DNA from 4 places in the Zoogloea sp. GW822-FHT05C07 genome. Region 4 is predicted to be linked to each of the others. Evidence: predicted binding sites of a transcription regulator. Region 4 holds the regulator's gene; each other region holds the start of a gene.
What was found. The regulator sigma-54, encoded in region 4, starts transcription at its own class of promoters, with help from an activator protein. The targets are predictions, from matches to a motif close to TGGCACGCTTNCTGCTNA.
Positions count from the first base shown of each region.

Region 1: adh (aldehyde dehydrogenase) is a predicted target of sigma-54. The motif match lies at 1,398-1,415, and genes of this name have one in related genera.
Region 2: nifL (nitrogen fixation negative regulator NifL) is a predicted target of sigma-54. The motif match lies at 1,642-1,659, and genes of this name have one in related genera.
Region 3: AC3QL2_RS05490 (glutamate/aspartate ABC transporter substrate-binding protein) is a predicted target of sigma-54. The motif match lies at 2,031-2,048, and genes of this name have one in related genera.

Region 1 is NZ_CM179510.1:3,070,847-3,073,992, reverse strand. It holds gene AC3QL2_RS14395 (methyl-accepting chemotaxis protein) at 1-1,238, shown strand, start outside; gene adh (aldehyde dehydrogenase) at 1,471-2,991, shown strand; gene AC3QL2_RS14385 (DUF779 domain-containing protein) at 3,074-3,146, shown strand, end outside.
Region 2 is NZ_CM179510.1:3,924,624-3,927,769, forward strand. It holds gene nifL (nitrogen fixation negative regulator NifL) at 1-1,551, opposite strand, end outside; gene AC3QL2_RS18205 (hypothetical protein) at 1,848-2,822, opposite strand; gene AC3QL2_RS18210 (RnfH family protein) at 3,064-3,146, opposite strand, start outside.
Region 3 is NZ_CM179510.1:1,154,314-1,157,459, reverse strand. It holds gene AC3QL2_RS05495 (porin) at 1-1,042, opposite strand, end outside; gene AC3QL2_RS05490 (glutamate/aspartate ABC transporter substrate-binding protein) at 1,078-1,974, opposite strand; gene AC3QL2_RS05485 (PepSY domain-containing protein) at 2,298-2,561, shown strand; gene AC3QL2_RS05480 (cytochrome b/b6 domain-containing protein) at 2,562-3,083, shown strand.
Region 4 is NZ_CM179510.1:2,748,202-2,751,347, reverse strand. It holds gene recX (recombination regulator RecX) at 1-32, shown strand, start outside; gene lptB (LPS export ABC transporter ATP-binding protein) at 19-741, shown strand; gene AC3QL2_RS12940 (RNA polymerase factor sigma-54) at 757-2,217, shown strand; gene hpf (ribosome hibernation-promoting factor, HPF/YfiA family) at 2,234-2,557, shown strand; gene ptsN (PTS IIA-like nitrogen regulatory protein PtsN) at 2,717-3,146, shown strand, end outside.

The DNA.
Region 1 (3,146 bases), 320 kb from region 4:
ACCAGGGCGCACAGGCTGGGATCGTTCAGCAGGTCACGTCCCTGAGCGCCCAGTTGCGGGCCAGCGGCAGTCCTGAGGCGGGCGGGCTGGACCAGCTCGGCGAAACCCTGCGCCGCCAGGGGGATGCGGCCCAGGCCGAATACGCCCGCGCCGAAACCCGCTACCAGAACTTCCTGCAGCTGTTCGTCGGGCTCGGCGCAGTCGGCCTGCTGGCGGCCGCCCTGGGATCCGCCGCGCTGACCCACCGCCTGCGCCAGTCCGTCGCGGCCGGCAAGGGGGTTGCCGAAGCCATCGCCAGCGGCAACCTGCTGCAACCGCTCCCTCAGGCCGGCAACGATGAACTGGGCGCGCTGATCATCCACCTGGCGGTCATGCGCAACAACCTGCACGAGCTGATCGCGTCGATCCGCAACCAGGTCACCGCGCTGCTCACCAACGCCCGCCAGCTCAGCCAGACCGCCGGCGATACCCACCGGCTCGCCGAGGAGCAGTCCGAATCGGCGTCAGCAATGGCCGCCGCCGTCGAGCAGCTGTCGGTGTCCATCGACCACATCGGCGAGCACGCCCGTGAATCGCGGGAGCTCTCCGAGGGCTCCGGCAGCCAGGCCAGCAGCGGCGCCAACGTCATCGCCGCGGCGGCCGGCGAGATGCGCGCCATCGCCGAATCGGTGAATGTGTCGGCCGGTTCCGTGCGGGATCTCGAAAGCCTGTCCGGCGACATCTCGATGATCGTCGGCGTGATCCGCGACATCGCCGACCAGACCAACCTCCTCGCCCTCAACGCGGCCATCGAGGCAGCCCGCGCCGGAGAATCTGGGCGTGGCTTCGCCGTCGTCGCCGACGAAGTGCGCAAATTGGCCGAACGCACCGCCAACTCCACCGCCGAGATCACCACGATGATCGAACGCATCCAGAGCGCCACCCGTGGCGCCGCCGACGACATGGAAGCCGGCGTCACACGGGTGGCCCGCGGCGTCTCGCTGGCCGCCGAGGCCGGCACCACCGTCGGCAGCATCCAGGACAGTACCCAGCGGGTGCTCGCCTCGGTGGCCGGCATCACGCTGGGCCTGGCGGAGCAGTCGACGGCCGCCCGGGACATCGCGCAACGGGTCGAACGCATTGCCGGCACCTCCGAATCCAACGCCGCCAGCGCCGCCACGCTGACCCGAGCGGCCGGCGAACTGGCCGAGCTGTCCCGTCAGCTGGAAGCCGTGTCCGGGCGCTTCCGCATCGCCTGATGCGACGCCAGGTGCTCCATCGTGCACTTCGCATGGAGCACCTGTATCGAAACTGAACACTCCTACCACCCACTCATTGCACTGCACAAAAAATAAACAACCCCGCCAAGCCACTGATAAACAAGACGTTTGAGTCCATAACGAGACCTGATCCGATACTGGCATGCCCCCTGCTGAATAAGGTCTAGCGCTACACGAAGCGTTTTCGAACCGATACCAGGAGGAGATACCCATGCTGTACGCATTGCCCGGCACTGCCGACGCCAAGGTCCAATACAAGTCCAAGTACGACAACTTCATCGGTGGCAAGTGGGTCGCTCCTGTCAAGGGCGAGTACTTCGACGTCATCACCCCGATCACCGGCAAGGCCTACACCCAGGCTGCCCGCTCCACCGCCGAGGACGTCGAGCTGGCCCTCGACGCCGCCCACGCCATCGCCGACAAGTTCGGCCGCAGCCCGGCTGCCGAGCGCGCCAATCTCCTGCTGAAGATCGCCGACCGCCTCGAAGCCAACCTCGAGCTGCTGGCCTACGCCGAGACCGTGGATAACGGCAAGCCGATCCGCGAAACCCTGAATGCCGACATCCCGCTGGCTGTCGACCACTTCCGCTACTTCGCCGGCTGCCTGCGTTCGCAAGAAGGCTCCCTGTCCGAGATCGACGAGAACACCGTCGCCTACCACTTCCATGAGCCCCTGGGCGTCGTCGGCCAGATCATCCCCTGGAACTTCCCGATCCTGATGGCCGCCTGGAAGCTGGCTCCCGCCATCGGCGCCGGCAACTGCGTGGTCCTGAAGCCCGCTGAATCCACCCCGATCTCCATTCTGGTGCTGGCCGAGCTGATCGCCGACCTGCTGCCCCCGGGCGTGCTGAACATCGTCAACGGTTTTGGCCGCGAAGCCGGCATGCCGCTGGCCACCAGCAAGCGCATCGCCAAGATCGCCTTCACCGGCTCCACCGCCACCGGCCGCGTGATCGCCCAGGCCGCTGCGACCAGCCTGATCCCCGCCACCCTGGAACTGGGCGGCAAGTCCCCCAACATCTTCTTCGAAGACATCGCCAACGCTGACGACGAGTTCTTCGACAAGGCCGTCGAAGGTCTGGTGCTGTTCGCCTTCAACCAGGGCGAAGTGTGCACCTGCCCGTCCCGCGCCCTGATTCAGGAATCCATCTACGACAAGTTCATCGAGCGCGCCGTTGGCCGCGTCAAGCTGATCAAGCAGGGCAGCCCGCTGGATACCGACACCATGATCGGTGCCCAGGCTTCCGCTGACCAACTCAGCAAGATCAAGGCTTACCTGGAAATCGGCAAGGGCGAAGGCGCCCAAGTGCTGGTCGGTGGCGATCAGGCTCACCTGGACGGCGAACTGGCCGGCGGCTACTACGTCCAGCCGACCCTGTTCAAGGGCCACAACAAGATGCGCATCTTCCAGGAAGAGATCTTCGGGCCGGTGCTGGCAGTGACCACCTTCAAGGACGAAGCCGAAGCCCTCGAGATCGCCAACGACACCGTCTATGGCCTCGGCGCCGGCGTGTGGAGCCGCGACGGCAGCCGTGCCTTCCGCATGGGCCGCAACATCAAGGCCGGCCGCGTATGGACCAACTGCTACCACGCCTACCCGGCCCACGCTGCCTTCGGCGGCTACAAGGAATCCGGTATCGGCCGTGAAACCCACAAGGTCATGCTCGACCACTATCAGCAGACCAAGAACCTGCTGGTCAGCTACAGCCCGAACAAGCTGGGCTTCTTCTGATCCCAGAGCTTCACGAGTAAGGCAAGGTGTTACGGGGCGGGTCTCTCGCCCCGTTTTTTTTCGCCCTCAGGAAAGCACGAACATGACCGAACGCATCGTGGCCACCGAAGCCGCCAATCAATACATCGACGAACTGCGCGCCGATCACGGCCCGC
Region 2 (3,146 bases), 1.2 Mb from region 4:
GCCCATTCCGACGGAATGGGAAAGCGGGCGTTTGGTGGTGAAGAAGGGCTCGTAGACCTTGTGGCGCAGTTCCTGGGAGATGCCGGGGCCGGTGTCTTCGATGATGACGACGACCCGTCCGTCCTTTTCTTCGGTGCGGACCTTGAGTTCGCGGACATTGCGGCCACGCTCGTTCATCGCCTCGATGGCGTTCTCGACTATCTCCTTGAACATGCTGCGCAGCATGTTGGCGCGGCCGTGGAAGTGGCTGAGCCGCGAGGTGGGCTGCCACGCGACGGTGATGCCGGCGGCGAGCAGTCGCTCGGTCAGCAGCATTAGCACGTCGCGCAGGATGTCGTTGAGATTGACCGGTGCGGTGGCTTCCTGCGGGGCTTCCGGCATCGATGCCTCAAAGGTGCCCAGCGCGGCTTCTCCGGCGGTGAGCGCTTCCTTGAGGGCGTTCTTCAGCATCGCCGTGTCGATCTGGGTGCCGCGGCGGTCGAGCATGTTGGCGGCGGCGCGGATCATGTTCAGCGGGCCGCGCAATTGGTAGACGGCGCCGGACAGGGTCTCGCGCAGGCTCTGCACCAGTTCGGCCTCGGCCATCGTGGCGCGGATCGCCCCGATGCGTTCCATCTCGCGCTGGCGCTTGGCTGCGGTGATGTCCTTGATGAGGAGCATCAGGTAGGCGCGAGCCTGGGGATCGAAGAAGGAGTCGGCCTTGGCATCCTGTTGCTCGAACCAGGAGCCGGAGCAGGAGAACCAGCGCGCGGCCTTGCCCGAGGTCGGGTGCACGCAGATTTCCTCGTCGACGAAGTTGCGGCCGCCGAGCTTGGGTGGTTCGAAGGCCAGGCCGATCGTATTGCGCAGCTCCGCGAGGACTTGCTTCGCCGGGTCGGTCACGCCGAGGTCGTCGGTCAGCTGCTTGTATTCGTGGTTGTCCAGCACGACCCGCTGCTGGTCGTCGAGCAGCGCGATGGCGATCGGTGCCACGTCGATGACGGACTCGATCAGCGCCTTCTGATTCTGGACCTTCTGCTTGAGGGCGTGCAGTGCGGTGACGTCCCGGTGCATGCCGAGGCAGTAGGCGGTTTCCCCCTTGGAGTCCAGGATCGGGGTGATGGTCAGTTCCGCGATGTAACGGGAGCCATCCTTGCGCCGATTGACGAGGGTTCCGTTCCAGGTCTTCTTCTCGTGCAGTGACTTCCACAGCGTTTCGTAAACGGAGCGTGGAGTGGTCTTGTAGGACAGGATCGATTCGTTGAGGCCCAGCACCTCGCTGGGCGCGTAGCCGGTGACGCCCTCGAAGGCCGGATTGGCATACAGGATGCGCGCTTGGGGATCGGTGATCGAGATGGCGATCGGGGCTTGTTCGACCGCCTCCAGGAACAGCCAGATGCGGCTCGGGAACGCTTGGGCTGCAGCGATTTCGCCGACCAAGTCGTCATTGCTCGACGCATTCTCGAGGGCCTTGGCGAGGGCCGCCCTGAGTGCTTCTACACGCACGGCTGTCGGCGGCTGGCCGCTTGCATCCCCATCCGAACGGGGGCGGCCGTTGGTGACCTCTGACATCGCGAAACCTCGACTCTGAACAGCGCCCGATGAGGGGCGGATTTGACTGTAGCCCCTAGCGCTGGGACCAATGGTGGGTGATGAGCCTGTTAAGCAAGGAGCGGGCCTTGTTTGCCGTGCTCACCCTGTCCGATCTCGTGCAGGTTTTGTTTCTTTTTGTGATTCAAGGGTCTGGGGGCGCCGTGAAGGGCTGGTGCGGTGCGTTGTCCGGTGTGTCGCCTGATCTCGCGCAGGGCTGTTGCCCCATGCTGGTGCGTTTCCCGCCGATGTCATTCCGTATCCAGCCCCTTGCCCTATTAGAGTGCGTAGGGGGCGTGCAGCCAGCGGCGGACGACGTCTTCGTCGCGGCGGGGCAGGTAGGCGAAGCCCGCATTGGCGTCTTCCATCACCACGCGTGCCACCCAATGGGGCACGGCCTTGGTTGTCAGCATGTGGAAGTACCAGGCAAAGGGATAGCCGGCTGCCCGGTCGAAGGACACCAGCGCGTCGTGGAGCGCCAGTTCCCGGGTGCCCTCCCGAGCACTGAAAACCGGCGGTTCGCCGTCGATGGCCGGCACCGGTTGGGCGCGGATGACGTTCTGCTGGAAGCGGTCGAGATGTTCGCGCACCGCAATGACCCATTGGTTGCTGAAGGCGGTGGCATGCCCGGCGCTGGATTCGCTCCAGTCGTCGCTGAAGCGGTGGATGGGCTGGGCGTCGGGGGTTTGCTGCCGAAGGCGGGCCAGCAGGTCGCCGATGTGGGTGAGGCGCCGGAAGGTGTAATAAGGAAGCCCGACCGGCTGTCCGTTGTGGTGGCCGAGATCCGGGTCGATGAGTTCGTCGATTGCGCTCGGCGCAGGCCTCTGCGCAAACAGCGTATGGGCCTGAGTCTCTTGCAGGTCTTCGATCTCCAGCTGCAGGAAATCGGTGGATTTGTCGCCGGTGGGCGCGACGAAGTAATGGGTGCGGCCCACGCGGCGCGTCGCGATAAGCTCCTTCCCTGCGTACTCGTCGCGGAGGGCCTCGAAATCCCCGTCGCAGGCCGCGAGCGTCATCTCCGCCCAGCTTTCCAGGTCGTCGGAGATGCGCGACCCGTTTGCGGCAAGGACGCCGCCGAGGCGATACCAGCCGCCGCGGCAGAGGGTTCGACGGAAATGGAGTTCCGGAATATGACGGGCCAGCTCCTTGGCCAGGATTCCGGGGCCGGCTGAGACCGGGACAAGGGTGCAGACTTCGACGACGGACGCTTCGAGTGCCTTGGTGCGCTCGGTCCAACTCGGGTTCGCGTTCATGGGCGTGCTCCTTCTATTTCTGGCTGTGGCTTGAGGGAATCTGAACAAGGCTCGCATTCGAAACCCCGGTCTGCAGGCCGCAAACCGGGGTGGGCGCGTGGAAGGAGCGCGCGCGAGGTGACAAATCCTTTAGGGCAGGGGCGTGCCGAGGCACTTGATTGCCCTGTGGCCGGCGATGCCGACAACAGAAGCTGGAGCGATGGCCCCGGCGCCCTGTCATGGCATGCGGCGGCGAACGTCTTCAATCGTCGTCGTCATCGTCCAGCTGGCGACGTGGCACGGTCTGGGGATCGCAGATGATCCCGCGGTAGATCTCCACGCGGT
Region 3 (3,146 bases), 1.6 Mb from region 4:
TCGAGCGGTTGTCCAGCCCGGCGGCGGTGCCGAGGAAGCTGTAGGCGCCGCCTCCGCCGACGGTCTGCGCGCTGTCGTTGTCGATCCGGGTGTAGTAGGCGTAGAGCTTGCTGCGCTTGGACAGGTTGTAGTTGTAGGCCACGGTGTACTGCTTGCCGGCGGTGTCGTGGGTTCCACTGTAGTCGCCGGCCACGCCGACGTTGAGGTGGAACTCGTGGGCGCCGACCGGGGCCATCACGGCGACCCGGTAGTAGTTGCGGCTGACGGCGTCGGTGAGGGTGTCGCGGCGGGAGCGCTCGAACAGCGCGCCGAGCACCAGGGGGCCGAAGTTGTAGCTGCCGCCGGCAGTGATCGCGCGGTCGTTGTTGAGGCGGACGGCGTCGCTGCCATCCAGGTCCTTGGTGTTCTGGGCGGACACGTAGGTGATGGCGGCGTGCAGCGGGCCCTGGTCGTAACTGCCGACCAGGCCGAGGTGGTGGGGCGTGCGCTTGGTGCCGGTGGTTACGGGGGCCTCGTCCAGCAGCGCGTAGTCGGCCTCGAAGGTGAAGCCGGCGATGGTCGGGCTGGTGTACCACACGGTGTTGTTCATGCGCCCGCCGGCGGCGGTGGAGTTGCCGCTGACGGCCGGTGACAGCAGCGCATCGGCGGAATAGCCCGAGTCGTGGTTGTGCATGCTGATGTAGTCGTAGAGTGCGTAGTACGCCGGGCCGAGGGTGCGCCCGAGGCGCAGCGTGCCCTGGGCGGTACGCAGGCCGACGAAGCTGTCGCGGCTGGCCAGGGACGTGGAGTCGCTGCCGTCGACGCGGATGCGGCTTTCGACCTGAAAGAGTGCGGCCATGCCGCCGCCCAGTTCCTCGGTGCCGCGGAAGCCGATGCGCGAGGCGTTGTCATTGACGACGTTGTGGGCTGGGCCTTGTTCCGCCTTGACGTTTTCGAAGGTGGCGTTGATGCGTCCATAGAACACCACGTTGGAGTCGGCGTGGGCATTCAGTGCGGCGAGGCCTGCAAGCGTGACCAGGGTGATGCGGGTCGTTCTCTTCATTTTTCTGGATTCGGGCGTGGGGTGGGCGGCGGGGCTCATTCGAAAGCCTTGTCGTTGGGCGCCTTGTAGAGCTTGAGCATGGCGTCGGAGAGCGGGAAGTTGAGGTTCAGTCCCTTGGGGGGGATGGGCTGGGTGAACCACTTCTTGTAGATGGCCTCGGCCTCGCCGGAGGTCATGGTCTTGGCGAGGGCGGCATCGACGACCTTCTTGAAGCCGGGGTCGTCCTTCCTGAGCATGCAGCCGTAGGCCTCGAAGCTCTGCGGTGTGCCGGTGACGACCCAGTCGGCGGGGCGCTTGGCCTTGGCCATTTCGCCGTAGAGGAGGGCGTCGTCCATCATGAAGGCGACGGCGCGGCCGGTCTCGAGGGTGAGGAAGGCCTCGCCGTGGTCCTTGGCGGAGATGATGTTCATGCCGAGCTTCTTGTCCTCGTTCATCTTGCGGATGAGGCGCTCGGAGGTGGTGCCGGCGGTGGTGACGACGTTCTTGCCGGCGAGGTCGGGGAAGTCCTTGATGCCGGACTCCTTCTTGGTCATCAGGCGGGTGCCGATGATGAAGAGGGTGTCGGAGAAGGCGACCTGGCGGGCGCGCTCGGCGTTATGGGTGGTGGAGCCGCACTCGATGTCGATGGTGCCGTTCTGGATGAGGGGGATGCGGTTCTGGGAGGTGACGGGGGTGAGTTTGACCTGCAGGCTGGGCAGTTTGAGGTTGGCCTTCACCGCGTCGACGACCTTGAGCATCAGCTCCTGGCTGTAGCCGACGACCTGCTGCTTGTCGTCGTAGTAGGAGAAGGGGATGGACGACTCCCGGTGGCCCAGGGAGATGGTGCCGCTGTCCTTGATCTTCTTGAGGGTCGGCGATTCCTGGGCGGCGGCGGACTGAGCCAGTCCGCCGGCGAGCAGGCAGGTCAGGACGAACTTCGGTGGGGCGTGCATGGTCGGTGTCTCCAATGTTCTGTTTTATTGGCGCGGCAGCGTCGCGCTGACTTCTCTTTGCACGGGCTGTGCCAGCCGTCCGACCATGCAGGAGGCGTTGCAAGTGATTGATTCGAAATGGCGTGGTGATGCCGAACGGCATAGATGTGTTCGGTTTTCCGGATGAGGCCTGGATAGAAGGTCGGAAATCCGGATGAGCCGGGGGCAGACGGGGAGGGCGGCGATGGCGATCAATTTGCTATTGAGAACCATTCGCGTTAATGCTAATGTCCGAATTGCTCCCCTCAACCCCGGCCTTGGCCGGCTCATGAAAGGTATCCGTCATGCGTTCCACCCTGTTCGCCCTCACCATCGCCCTGCTGCCCGCCGCCGCCTTTGCTGGCGCCAAGTGCGAGCCCCATCCCAAGTCCGAATGGATTCCCGAGGCAGAAGCGAAGGCACGCCTGGAGGCCCAGTACGAGGTCCGCAAGTTCAAGATCGACGGCTCGTGCTACGAGATCTATGGCAAGAACAAGGAAGGCAAGAAGGTCGAGATCTATTTCGATACCAAGACCCTGGCCATCGTGAAGGCCGAGATCGAGCAGTAAGTGCATCGCGAAGCTCGCCCGCGCCCCGTGTGGAATCGTCTCGTCCGTCTGACGCACTGGGGCGTTGCAGGGCTTGTGCTGTTCAACTCCTTCAACGAGAGCGGAGAGATCCACCGGCTCGCCGGCTACGTGGCGGTGGCGTTGGTGCTGCTGCGCCTCGTGCACGGGCTGATGGCAGCAGGCGGCTCGACCGCCGCCCTGCCGCTGCCCGGCTGGCAGGCGATCCGCTTACACCTGGCTGATCTGCTGCGCGGCAAAGGCCATACCGGCGTAGGCCACAATCCGGTCGGGCAGTGGATGGCCTACCTGTTGTGGATGCTGATCATCGCCCTCGGCGTGACCGGCTGGATGGCCCGCCTGGACGCCTTCTGGGGCGACGACTGGCTGATCGAGCTCCACCAGGGGCTGGCCGACGGGCTGCTGGGCTGCGTGGCGGTGCACCTGGCCGGCGTGGTGGTGATGAGCATCGTGCAGCGGGAGAACCTGGCCCGGGCCATGGTCACCGGGCGCAAGGGCGGCTGAAGCTGCAGGCGGCCGGGGCGGGCTGCTAAAATGTTGAATTAGTCATCTGCCGACGGAAATTCG
Region 4 (3,146 bases):
TGAAAGAACACCCCGGCGATGAGCCTGCTTAAAGTCAGCAACCTGCGCAAGAAGTACAAGGCCCGCACGGTCGTTCACGACGTTTCCTTCAACGTCGGCAGTGGCGAGGTCGTCGGCCTGCTCGGCCCCAATGGCGCCGGCAAGACCACCTGCTTCTACATGATCGTCGGCCTGGTGGCCGCCGACGGCGGCGAGATCACCCTCGACGACGAGGTGCTGACCCATCGCCCGATCCACCAGCGCGCGCGCCTGGGGCTGTCCTACCTGCCGCAGGAGATGAGTGTCTTCCGCAAGCTGACGGTGGCCGAGAACATCCAGGCTGTGCTCGAGCTGCAGAGCCTATCCAAGGCCCAGATCGCCAGCCGCCTCGACGAATTGCTGAACGAGCTGGGCATCGAGCACCTGCGCGACAGTACCGCCATCTCCCTGTCCGGCGGTGAGCGCCGTCGCTGCGAGATCGCCCGCGCCCTGGCCACCGCCCCCCGCCTGATCCTGCTCGACGAGCCCTTCGCCGGCGTCGACCCGATCGCCGTCATCGACATCCAGAAGATCATCCGCTTCCTGAAGGACAAGGGGATCGGTGTGCTGATCACCGACCACAACGTCCGTGAAACCCTCGGCATCTGCGATCGTGCCTTCATCATCAACGCCGGCGAGGTGCTGGCCAGCGGCCGCCCGGACGAGATCGTTCACAACGAACAGGTCCGCCAGGTATACCTCGGCGAGCACTTCAGGCTCTGAGGCCCGATACGACTCATGAAGCCCAGCCTTCAGCTCAAACTCTCCCAGCATCTCGCGCTGACGCCCCAGCTGCAGCAGTCCATCAAGCTGCTGCAGTTGTCGACCCTCGAACTCAACCAGGAGATCGAGAAGATCCTCCTGGAAAACCCCATGCTCGAGCGGGAGGAGCCCGAGGGCGACCTCGGCTCGAGCCGCGTCGAGGCGCCCGGCCCCGTGGCGCCGGCGGGCAGCGAAGCCGCCCACGAGCGCGAGCAGGAGCAATCCCGGGAGGCGGAACGCGAGCGCGAGCCGGACCACGATTTCGACGGCAGCGGCGAAGCCGGCGAATGGGCTGCGGCGGGTAGCGGCGGGCAGCGCGACGACGACGACGAGACCGACTTCCAGGAGTTCCAGGCCGCCGTGCCATCCCTGCGCGACCACCTGGACGCTCAGGTCGCCCTGACCCCGCTGTCCGACCGGGACAGGGCGCTGGTGCGCTTCCTCATCGAGGCCCTCGACGACGACGGCTACCTCAGCCAGGATCTGGCTGACCTGCTGCCGCTGCTGCCCCCCGAGCTGGAAATCGAGCTCGACGATCTCAAGATCGCGCTGCGCCAGATCCAGAGCCTGGACCCGGCCGGCATCGGCGCCCAGGACGTGGGCCAGTGCCTGGCCTTGCAGCTGCATACCCAGCCCCCCGGCGAAGCCCGCGACCTGGCCATCGCCATCGTCAGCGAACACCTCGAACTGCTGGCTGCCCGCGACTTCCTGAAGATCAAGCGCGCCCTGCGCTGCAGCGACGACACGCTGCGCGAGGCCCATGCGCTGATCCTCAGCCTCAACCCGCGCCCCGGCGCCCAGTTCTCCCAGGCCGACACCCGCTATGTGGTCCCCGACGTGGTGGTCCGCAAGATGCGTAACAACTGGGTCGTCAGCCTCAATCCCGACGCGATGCCGCGCCTGCGCATCAACCAGCTGTATGCCCAGATCCTGCGCGACAACCGCGGCGCCAGCGGTTCCCTGTCCAGCCACCTGCAGGAAGCACGCTGGCTGATCAAGAACGTGCAGCAGCGTTTCGACACCATCCAGCGGGTTTCGCAAGCGATCGTTGACCGCCAGCGCCAGTTCTTCGATTATGGCGATGTGGCAATGCGACCGCTGACCCTGCGGGAAATTGCCGAACAACTGGATCTACACGAATCCACCGTTTCGCGGGTGACCACCCAAAAGTACATGGCCACACCGCGGGGCATTTTCGAGTTCAAGTATTTTTTCGGCAGTCACGTTGCCACCGACAGCGGTGGGGCTGCTTCCTCGACGGCGATTCGGGCGCTGATTCGCCAGCTCGTGGGAGCGGAAGACAAGAAGAAACCCTTGTCCGACGCCAAGATTGCCGAGTTGTTGGGCCAGCAGGGTATCGTCGTGGCTCGTCGGACAATTGCAAAATACCGCGAGTCCCTCGATATTCCGCCGGTCAGTCTGCGCAAAACCATCTGACAGAAAGGTAGCAACCATGAACCTCAACATCACGGGGCATCACGTCGAAGTTACGCCGGCCATCCGCGAGTACGTCACGAGCAAGCTGGACCGCGTGATCCGTCACTTCGACAACGTCACCAGCGTCGGCGTGATCCTCTCGGTGGAAAAGCTGCGTCAGAAGGCCGAAGTTACCGTGCACGTGCGCGGCAAGGACATCTTCGTCGAGAACGAAGATGCCGACATGTACGCAGCCATCGACGGGCTGATCGACAAGCTCGACCGCCAGGTCCTGAAGTACAAGGACAAGACCAGCGACCACGGTCACGACTCCCTGAAGCAACACCTCGCCGAGTCCTGATTCCCGGCGTCGCGTAATACCCTTTTCCCCGGGACCGTTGTGGCTATAATGCGCCCCAATTGACACAACGGCCCCGGCGGCCTCCGCCTCCGGATCTTCCTGAATCGCCTTTCACCGGCAACCTGTGTCGGCCCGTTCCGCACACGGGAGAGTCCTCGCATGAACCTCATCGCCAAACTTCTGCCGCCGACCAACGTGGTCGTCGGACTCGAGGCGAGCAGCAAGAAGCGCGCTTTCGAGCAAGCCGGCCTGCTGTTCGAGAACAACCACGGCATCGGCCGCAGCACAGTCTTCGACAGCCTGTTTGCCCGCGAGAAGCTCGGCTCGACCGGCCTCGGCCAGGGCATCGCCATTCCCCACGGCCGCATCAAGGGCCTCAAGGAGGCGCTGGGTGCCTTCATCCGCCTCGCCGAGCCGGTACCCTTCGACGCCCCCGACGGACGCCCCGTGTCGATGCTGTTCGTGCTGCTGGTTCCCGAGCAGGCCAACGAGCACCATCTGCAACTGCTGTCCGAACTGGCCCAGATGTTCAGCGACCGCAGCTTCCGTGAACAGCTGATGAGCGCGCCCGATGCCCAGGCCGCCCACA